3 regions of the Streptosporangium sp. NPDC006930 genome follow, and region 3 is predicted to be linked to each of the others. Evidence: riboswitches for the same ligand, from Rfam matches in the RefSeq annotation. Region 3 holds a riboswitch; each other region holds the start of a gene.
What was found. A riboswitch is a leader RNA that binds a small molecule or an ion and turns the genes downstream of it on or off. The one in region 3 is predicted to bind cyclic di-AMP.
Positions count from the first base shown of each region.

Region 1: another riboswitch for cyclic di-AMP. It lies ahead of ABZ664_RS25565 (hypothetical protein); the one in region 3 lies ahead of ABZ664_RS03220 (C40 family peptidase).
Region 2: another riboswitch for cyclic di-AMP. It lies ahead of ABZ664_RS38295 (hypothetical protein); the one in region 3 lies ahead of ABZ664_RS03220 (C40 family peptidase).

Region 1 is NZ_JBEYID010000015.1:189,944-193,145, forward strand. Features, by position in the region: gene ABZ664_RS25560 (nuclear transport factor 2 family protein) at 154-582, shown strand; gene ABZ664_RS25565 (hypothetical protein) at 618-1,592, opposite strand; cyclic di-AMP (ydaO/yuaA leader) riboswitch at 1,596-1,732, opposite strand; gene galT (galactose-1-phosphate uridylyltransferase) at 1,805-2,884, opposite strand; gene ABZ664_RS25575 (DeoR/GlpR family DNA-binding transcription regulator) at 2,881-3,202, opposite strand, start outside.
Region 2 is NZ_JBEYID010000040.1:33,506-36,707, reverse strand. Features, by position in the region: gene ABZ664_RS38300 (DUF4253 domain-containing protein) at 1-713, shown strand, start outside; cyclic di-AMP (ydaO/yuaA leader) riboswitch at 1,024-1,173, shown strand; gene ABZ664_RS38295 (hypothetical protein) at 1,419-2,234, shown strand; gene ABZ664_RS38290 (hypothetical protein) at 2,394-2,765, opposite strand; gene ABZ664_RS38285 (roadblock/LC7 domain-containing protein) at 2,778-3,164, opposite strand.
Region 3 is NZ_JBEYID010000001.1:686,539-689,740, reverse strand. Features, by position in the region: gene ABZ664_RS03225 (hypothetical protein) at 1-647, opposite strand, end outside; gene ABZ664_RS03220 (C40 family peptidase) at 1,007-1,591, opposite strand; cyclic di-AMP (ydaO/yuaA leader) riboswitch at 1,674-1,833, opposite strand; gene ABZ664_RS03215 (class I SAM-dependent methyltransferase) at 2,173-2,871, opposite strand; gene ABZ664_RS03210 (NlpC/P60 family protein) at 2,997-3,202, opposite strand, start outside.

The DNA of each region.
Region 1 (3,202 bases), on a different contig from region 3:
GCCCGGTGCGCCGACCCGGCCGCCGCGCCCCGGTTCCGCAGACCTTTGGCGCGCCTCCGGGCGACGGGACACCTACTCCGGCGATAGTTGTGCCCCGCCCCTCGCCCCGTATCGTCCCCACCAGTGATCCCGACGGTATGAGGAAGGATCGGCATGAGCGACGACGCGGTGCGACGCGTTTTCCGGACGGTCGACTCGTTCGACCCCGACGAGTTCGTGCGGTTGCTGGCCGAGGACGCCACGTTGGTGTTCGGCAACGCGGAGCCGAGGGCGGGACGCGAGGCCATCGCCGCCGGGTTGCGGGAGTTCTTCTCCACCATCGGAGGCCTGCGGCACAGGATCGTGCGGAACTGGCAGGTGGACGCCGACGTCATCGCCGAGACCGAGGTGACCTACCGGCGGCTCGACGGCACGGACGTCAGTGTCGTGGCCGTATCGATCTGGCGCACCCGCGACGACGGCCTGATCTCGGACTACCGCATATTCGTCGACCTCGCCCCCCTCCACACGGGCGTGGACGCCGTCGAGCCCGCGTCCACGGGTGCGGCGCCCGCCTTCGCCCACGGGGGCGCCCAGGGGTGAGCCGCCGCTCACGAGACCGGACGCCGCCCCGAAGATCAGTACATCGAGATGTGCGGATGGTCGAAGTGGTTGGCCGTGATGCCGCCTCGGTTCGACATGAACCTCCAGCCGGAGCCGTGGTTGATGCGCTGGCGCCAGATCACGTACTTCACGCCGAGTTTGGCCTTGTTCTTGATGGCCCAGGCGGCGATCTCGTCGCCGAGCGCGAGGTTGGCGGCCGTGGGCATCGCGCCACCGGCGCTCATCATGAAGTCGCAGGCACGGCCCAGAGGATGCTCGCCGCCGTCGTTGACGGCCCGGTAGCAGCCGACCGAGTACGGCAGGTTGAAGCGCCTCATGACGGCGTTGCGCATGATCCGGGTGCGGTCGGTGATGTTGTCGGGGCCGGTGGGCAGCTGCGGCGCCCAGCTGCCGTCGGCGCGACGGCCGGAACCGGTGGGGGCGAGGCGGTCGAGCTTGTTCTTCATGTCGCGGATCAGCTTCTCGGCCTTCTCGCGCTGCGCCTGCACCTCCTTGGCCTCGTCGCCGATCTCGTCGGTGAGCCTGGCGGCCGTCTCGGCCGCCCTCTTCCTGCGTTCGATGCTGTTGACGAAGCCCTCCAGGTGGGCGGCCTGCTGGGCCGTGAGCTGCTCCATCACCGCGGCGGCGCCCATGTCGCCGGAGAACATCAGCGCGGGCAGCCCTCCGCCGCTGCTCTGGTAGCGCAACTGGACGATGGAGTCGACCTCCCGCTTGGCCTCGACGTAGGTCTTCTCGGCCTTTTCCAGGTTCTGCTTGGCGACGATCTCGGCCTTCTGCGCCATCTTGAGCGACTCGCGGGTGGCCGCGTAGGTCTCGATCAGCTTGTCGACCTGCTTGCCGAGCTTGGCCAGCTCGGCGCGGAGCTTGGCCTCGGTGGGCTTGGGGTCCGCGCTTCCGGCGGTGGGGGCGCCGATGGTGAACACGACGATCGAGCTCAGGCAGAGGGCCAGAGACGCACGCCGACGGAACGTGGGGGACGGGGCCGCCACGCACTCTCCTCTCCTTACGCCTACCGGGTTAGCTGACGGGTTCGGGCTGGAGGAAGCCCTTCCACCGAAGTGGTTTCACCCCAGGTGCGGTGGTTCCCCGGCTCCCGGGCAAGGTGCCCGGGATTAGGCAAATCAGCGTTTACAGCCGATGTGGGAAGGATAGTAGTGGTAAACAGCAGGTCATGCGACCTCAAGACGAGACCAAGCGGTAATCAGTTCGTGACAACAGAGCGCAGCAGATGTGCTGTCGCCTCGGGCGACACGTCGTTGACGAAGGCGCCCATCGCCGACTCCGACCCGGCGAGGTATTTCAGCTTGTCCGGCGCGCGGCGGATGCTGAACAGCTCCATGTGCGCGTACGACAGATCACGGCCGGTGGAGGCCGGTGCCTGGTGCCAGGCCGCGATGTACGGCATGGGCACGCCGAAGATCCCGTCGAGGCGGCGGAGTACGTCGGTGTAGAGGGGGCCGAACGCCGCGCGTTCCCCGGCATCCAGCGCGACCAGGTCGGGGACCCTGCGGTGCGGGTAGAGGTGGACCTCCACGGGCCAGCGCGCCGCGGCGGGGACGAAGGCCGTCCAGTGCTCGTTCGAGCCCACCACCCGGATCTCGGCCTCACGCTCCGCGGCCAGGACGTCGGCGAACAGGTTGCCGCCCGTCCGCTCCCTGTGGCGCTCGGCCGCCCCGAGGGTGAGCCTGGTGCGCGGGGTCACGTAGGGGTACGCGTAGATCTGGCCGTGCGGGTGGGCCAGGGTGATGCCGATCTCCGCCCCCCGGTTCTCGAAGCAGAAGACCTGCTCCACGCCGGGCGTCGCCGACAGCTCCGCCGTACGGTCGACCCAGGCCTCCATGACCAGTTCGACCCGCTCGGGGGAGAGCCGCGAGAACGCGGAGTCGTGCTCGGAGGTGAAGCAGACCACCTCGCACCTGCCGACCCCCGGACGGACCTCGCTCAGCCCTCCGATCGGCCGGTGGTCGCCCGGCTGGGCGGAGAACGAGGGGAACCGGTTCTCGAAGACCACCACCTCGTAGTCGGAGGAGGGGACCTCGGTGAGATTGCCCGGGGTCGACGGGCAAAGCGGGCACTCGTTGGCGGGGGGCAGGAAGGTGCGGCTCTGGCGGTGCCCGGCCACCGCGATCCACTCCTCGGTGAGCGGGTCGTAGCGCAGCTCGGAGGCGGCGGGGCGGGGCGGCAGGTCGCGCCGGTCGGGTGCCGTGCGGTCGGCGTCGTCGCGCCGGTCGAAGTAGAAAAGCTCCCGGCCGTCGGCCAGGTGGGTGATCGTACGCTTCATCGGCCGGCGATCTCGCTCTCCCGCTGGGGTTCGGTGATGATCATCTCGCCCACCGAGGCGGCGAGCTCCTCGCGGGCCTCCTCGGTCATGCCGGAGTCGGTGACCACGATGTGGGCCTCGGCCAGCTCGGCGATCGTGCTGATGCCGACCGTGCCCCACTTGGTGTGGTCGGCGAGCACCACCAGGCGGTGCGCGGAGGCGACCAGCTCGCGGTTGGTCTCGGCCTCGAGCAGGTTGGGGGTGGTGAATCCGGCGCGGGTGCTCATACCGTGCACGCCGAGGAAGAGGGTGTCGACGTGGAGGCCGCGGATCGCCGAG
Region 2 (3,202 bases), on a different contig from region 3:
ACCCCGGTTACGCTCAGCTCGCGGTCCGTCGCCGTCCGGCGTTCTGGCTGAGTGAGGTGACGGTCTCCGGCGAGTACTGGGCCCGGCTGAGGGCTCAGCACGAGCAGTCGGGCCTGTGGCCGGTTCTGCTGGAGGACTCCGTCCAGCCCTGGTCGGCCGGCCAGATCGCCCCTGACACCGCCGCTCAGATCGACAACTACAACGCCGCCGCGTTCATGGCCGAGGTGTGGTCCGACTGGATCGCGAGGGCGACCCTGGACCAGCTCGAACTTCTCGACCCCTACGGTCCCGAGTGTCCGGGCCCGGCGCCCGGGGGAAGGCTCGCCGCCGATCCCGGTGTGGTCGCCGACTGGTACGCCGGGTTGGTGGCCGAGCGCAGGACCCCGCTCGGGCTCGTCGCGGTGGAGCGCGGGGCCGACGCCCTGGCCGTGATGGGCTGGCAGGGCGCCCTGAACCACAACGAGTGGATGGTCCCGCTCGCGGCCGTCGTACGGAGCTGGGAGGAGAGGTTCGGGGTGCGGGTGGTCGGGATGGGTTTCAACACCCTCGACCTCAGCGTCGCCGCGCCTCCGACGACCTCCGAGCACGCCCTGCACGTCGCGGCGGAACACTGGACGTTCTGTCCCGACAGCATCATCCAGGGGGCGGGGACCCTCATCGACTACGCCGAGCAGATCAAGGGCAGGAACGCCTGGTCGTTCTGGTGGGACTGACCGGACGGGGATGACCCGGGGGCCCATCCCGGATCTCGGGGAGGAGCTTCGTCCGGCGGGACGGGCTGTCGGCCGCCGGTGGAGGCCCCCGCGCGGGTCCGGGGGCGGGGGTTCTCGCGGCGAATGACGGCATGGGGAAGGCGTTCTCGCTGGTAGGGCGGGTGCCGACCTGGCGGGGCGATCGATGGGGCTTCCTTGAAGCTTTTAGGTAGATCTTCTGGGTTTTTCGTGGTGTTTGCTTTGCTTTGTCCGATTTGGTGGGTAGTGTCCACTGTTATCGGTTGGCGACCTGCCCTTCACAAGAGGAGGCGGCCGGCCGACGTCGAATCCCGAGGGCCCGCAGGGCTCCGGAGCCGGGGAACCAATTTTCCGGGGTGAATCCGCCGCGAACGCGCGGCGGTAGGGCAACTCCACCGCCCGAACCCGTCAGCTAACCCGGTAGACGAGATGGAGAGGAGATCCCCTCATGGATCACCGCGTCACCACGTCGGTGGACCCACTGTCCGCACCGACCACCTGAACTTTCACGCCGCCCCCCGCCCCTCGACCCGCCGCGCCTGATCGCGGCATCTTCAGGACCGTGCTCCGCGTAGCGATCGGCTGATCCGACTACGCCACCTTTTCCGATGAGCGCGTCCCCGCCGGTGCACCCCTTCGGTGTTCGCACACGGCCGCCCCGTTCCCTCGTGAAAGAGCCCTTTCTCCATGCACCCCTCCTTTGGTATGCACAAGAACGACCTGAACAAGCCCCGTCCGGGCGAGCGACCCTCGTACAGGAACACCTCCCTCGGGCGCGGCCTCGCCGCGGCCCTCACGGCCGCGAGCCTTCTCCTCTCCGGCGGTGTCGCCCTGGCGCTTCCCGCCTCCGCGGCCCCCGCCTCCACCCGCCTCGCGAACGACCCCGCGGCCGCCGCGCCCGCCGGTACCGAGGCCGTTCTCCTCCAGGGTGCGACCACGGCCTCCTACTTCTGGGACGACTCCTCGGGCCGGGCCGGTGACACCGGACTGCCCGCCAGCGGCAAGCCGATGCAGAAGGGCATGATCGCCAGCCCGAGCTGGCCCCTGTTCACCGAGGGATACGTCCTCTACAAGGGCAAGAAGGCGAAGTTCTTCGTCGGCGACCGCGGCCCGGGTACCCCCTCCAACCGGGGCATCATGATCGACATCGACGCCAAGACCTTCGCCGACCTGACCGGCGGCACGTTCAACTCCCGCACACTCGGCGTGGACGGCAACGGGGGCATGGGCCACATCGACATCCAGTACGTCGTCACCAAGTGGGGCAACGGCACGGGGATCAAAAACCACCCCGTCGCGTTCTCCACCGGCGCGTGGAACCGCAGGGACACCAGCCCGGCCCAGCCGCCGACGACCGTCTTCGCGATGGCGAGGAAGCTGGGCATCGGCCTGCAGACCCAGCTGGTGAGTGCCGAGGCGCGGCCCTGGCTCGGCAAGCCCAAGGTCATGGTCGAGCACGTCTCCGAGCATGTCCCCGACGGCGTGGCCGCGGAGAAGAACTGACCCCGACGGCGCGACAGCCGGGAAGAACCGGCCTCCGCCACCGCCACCGTCCCCGGCGGCGTGGCGGCCCAGAAGAACCGACCCCTCCGTCACCGTCCCCGAGGTGCGGAGGGTTCCGGTGCGGTCCGCGCCTGTCGGGGCGCGAACCGCAGCGGAGGATCAGACTTCGAGCTTCTCCTCGATGCCGCGCAGGCTGTGCCGGGCGAGCGCGAGGTTGGCCCGGCTCCGGTCGAGGGCCAGGTAGAGGAACAGCCCTTTACCGCTCCGGCCCGAGATCGGGCGGATCACGTGATACTGCGTGCCGAGCGTGATGAGGATGTCCTCGATGCCGTCCTTGAGGCCGAGCGACTCCATGGTCCGCATCTTCGCCCTGACGACCTCGGTGTTACCCGCGGCCGCGACCTGGAGGTCGAGGTCCTTGGACCCGCCGAGCGCGCCGAGCGCCATTCCGCTGTTGTAGTCGACGACGACCGCGCCGATGGCGCCGTCGATCGCCATCATCTCCTTGAGCGAGATGTCCATGTTGCCCATTACTGTCTCCGATCACTGGGATATCGATGTGCGTGAGCTGACGGCGGCGAGTCTGTCCGCCGTTTTGCGGCCCTCCAGCCTGAGCAGCCCGAGATTGGTCCCCGGGCGTGCCAGGACTGTGAGAACGATCTTGGGTCCGGCGGCGTAGAACGCCGCGTAGCCGTTGGTTCCGGAGATCAGCGTCTCCTCGAAGGCGCCCTTGCCGGCGATGCCCGTCATCCGGCGGCTCAGGGCGAGCACCGCGGAGGAGAGCGCGCCCGTCTGCTCGATGTCGTTTCTCAGGTCGCTGGCTATCGTCAGGCCGTCGACACTGCACGCGATGCTCCCGTCCACGTCGGGTACGCGTTCTCGCAGCATCGCCATCTCACGGCGTATCTCCTCGCGCAGTTCCACCGGCATCCTCCTTCCGATCAACTTCAGCGTCCGTAGCCTTATCG
Region 3 (3,202 bases):
CCCGGCAGGCGCTCGGGCAGGACGCCCGCGCGCACCTCGGCGGCCAGTTCGGCGGCGGCCGTGCGCACCGCGATCCCTGCGTCGCGGTAACCCGCGTAGTCGGCGAAGCCCTCCGACAGCCACATCGGCACCCGGCCACCACGGGTCGCGCCGGTGGCCACGTGGGCGAGCTCGTGGGTGATCACCACGTCCCTGCCGGTCTCGGTGAGCCTGGCGTATCCCGAAGGTAGAACGATCACCCGGTCCGCGGTCGCCATCGCGGCCAGGCCGCGGGTGCTGTCGGCTCCGGCGAGCGCCGCGGCCTCGGCGTCGGTGGCGGGGAAGAGGATCACCGCGGGGACCGGCCCCCAGATCTCCGCGATCGTCGCGCGGGCGCGGTCGGCCCTCGCCGCCAGGTCCCGCAGGACGGCGTCGGGGACGCCGTGGCCGATCACGAGGGAGTGCTCGCCCCTGACGGTGACGGCGGCACCCGGCCACAGGTCGCGGAGGTCGCCCGGGTCCCGGGAAACGCGCCGGGCGTCGTACGAGCCGCGCGGGAGGAGCGGGGCGGCTCCGGCCAGGAGGGGGCCCGTCCCGGCGAACGGACCGGCGCTCATCAGCGCCAGCATCCCGGCGAGCACGGCGCGGCGCCCTTTCGGGACGGACATACGAGCCGATGGTACTTGACCGGCATCTCGGCCGGCATGGAGCGGCCCCGGCCCTCCTGGTGGAGGGCCGGGGCCGCTTTTCCGTGCTCGGGCGTGTGCTTTCGGCACGTGCTCTCGACGCGCGCCTCCGGCGTGTGCCCGGACGCGGGCTCGGGCTCCCGTACTCGGGCGCGGTGTTCGGGCACCGTGCTCGGGTCCGGCGCTCGGGCTCCGGTTCGGGTCCGGCGCTCGGGCTCCGGTTCGGGTCCGGCGCTCGGGCTCCGGTTCGGGTCCGGCGCTCGGGCTCGGGTCCGGCGCTCGGGCTCGGGTCTCGGGAGCCGCGCTCGACGCGGTCCCGGGTTCCCCACCCGGGCGCGGGCTCAGGCTCCGGGCCGTGCCGCTCCGGCGAAGGAGGACTTGTAGTAGCCCGCCAGCTTCACGACACGAACCGTCTTGCCACTGCTCGGCGAGTGGACCATCCTGCCCTTGCCGACGTACATGCCGACGTGGCCCTTCCCGCTGAAGAACATCAGGTCACCGGGGCGCAGCTTGCTCCACGAGACCTTCTTCTTGAGCGCCCTGTACTGGCTGTGCGTGACCCTGGGGAGGGAGACGCCCGCCTTCTTCCAGGCGTACCGGACGAGCCCCGAGCAGTCGAACGCTCCGGGCCCGGAGGCTCCCCACCGGTAAGGGGTGCCGATCTGCTTCTTGGCCGTCGAGACCGCCTTACCGGCCCGGACCTTCTGTCGTGCCGCCTTGCTCATCTTGGCCTTGGCCTTCACCTTGGCCTTCGCCGTGGACTTGGCCTTCGCCGTGGCTGTGGCCGAGGCCTGAGTGACGGTCTTGGTGGTGCCTTCGGTCTTCTCAGAGACGCCGGCCGCGCTGTTGACCAGGATCTCGGGGGGACCGTCCGCCGCCTGCGCCGCCGTGGGCCCGAGGGTGACCGCTCCGGCTGAGGCGGTCAACGTGAGGGCGATACCGCCGAGGGAAAGGCGGAAAAGGCGCGACAGACGAGGGTTGTGCAGGGTGCTGGACAGGATTTCTCCTTGGGGCTTCCACTGATGCCTACCGGGTTAGCTGACGGATTCGGGCTTGGAAGATGCCCTACGGCATAAACATGCCGATTCACCCCTGGCCGCAGCGTGCTGGGCCTTTTGGGTCCCCGGTTCCATGCCTCCTGGCTGCATGGATTCGGCGGGCCGCCGTAATGATCTCCGCCCCCGACTGGGGGCACGGCGGCCGGCTGGATTCTTATGAGGGAACCGGCCCGAAGACCGACATTCGCCGCGACGGCGTGGCTTGCACGTCGCGACGCCAGAAGTTACCCCGATCCCCAACATTCGGCAAAGCATTCGCCAAATTCGGGAGAGCCGATCCCCATCTTGATCTTCCCGTTACCCCTGCTTAATGGCTATTTATGCTAATGAGATATGACTCTCGTCACATCCTTCGCATCACGCCAGACAGATCACGGTTTCGTAATGTTCGTCACATTCATGATGATCTAGTGATGATGGACCGTTCCCGGGTGATCGGCCGGACGCTCTCAGCGCCTGACACAGGTGTAGGCCCCGTAGATCGACTCCCGGAAGTCCGCCTCGGCGATCTCGAATCCGGCGGCGTCGAGCATCGGTTCGAGCAGCCATCTGAAGGTGCTGTACTCGGTGCGCAGATGCTCGGCGTAGTCCTCGCGCGTGTAGCCCAGCGCGGGGTCGTCCGCCGCACCGTCGAGCCAGCGGCCGAACACGGCGTCGGCCTCGTCCGGCCGGAAGTCGAAGATCAGGTCACGCAGGCGCAGGACGCCCCCCGGCCGTACGATCCGCGCGACGCGGTCGAGCGCGACGGCCTTCCAGAAGTCGGGGAGCTGATGGAGCGCGTGGCGGGTGTAGACCGCGTCGGCGGGCGGCCCGGTGTGCTCGTAGGACAGGAAGCCCGCCCGCACGCACTCAAGGGCGGAGAGCCCGTTCTCGGCGGCACGGGCGGCCAGGAAGTCGTGCATCGCCGGGGAGACGTCCACCGCCACCACCCGCGAGAACCGCCGCGCCGCGGCCAGGGCGAACTGTCCGGTCCCCGCGCCGAGCTCCACGACCGTCGCGCTCTCCCCCACACCGTGCCTCGCGAACACGGCGAGGTCCTCTTCGGGATCGGGCCTGCCCTGCTTCCGGTCGAACCCGGCGACGAACGCGGCGTCGAGGTGCTCCGGCCCGGCGTACGCGAGCTCGTCGGGTATCCATGATTTGATCATGTTCCGATGCTCGCAGCAGCACCGCGCCCGGCACATCCGGTTTTTCCGGCACCCTCACCCGGCACGAGAGCCGCGCCGCCCCCTGGAGGGCCGCTGTGGGGCCACGGGGAGCCACTGGGGAAACGTCAGGGGCGGACGGCTCCGACGATGCGGCGGCCGTAGGACGACAGCGGGACGGTCTTGACGACGTCGCCCGTCTGCGGGGCGTGCACGATCTGGCCGTTGCCCGCGTACATGCTGACGTGGCCGAGGCCCTCGCTGAAGATGAGGTCGCCGGGCTGGAGGTCGCTCAGGGAGACCTTGCGGCTCGCACCCCAGCTCCACTGCTCCC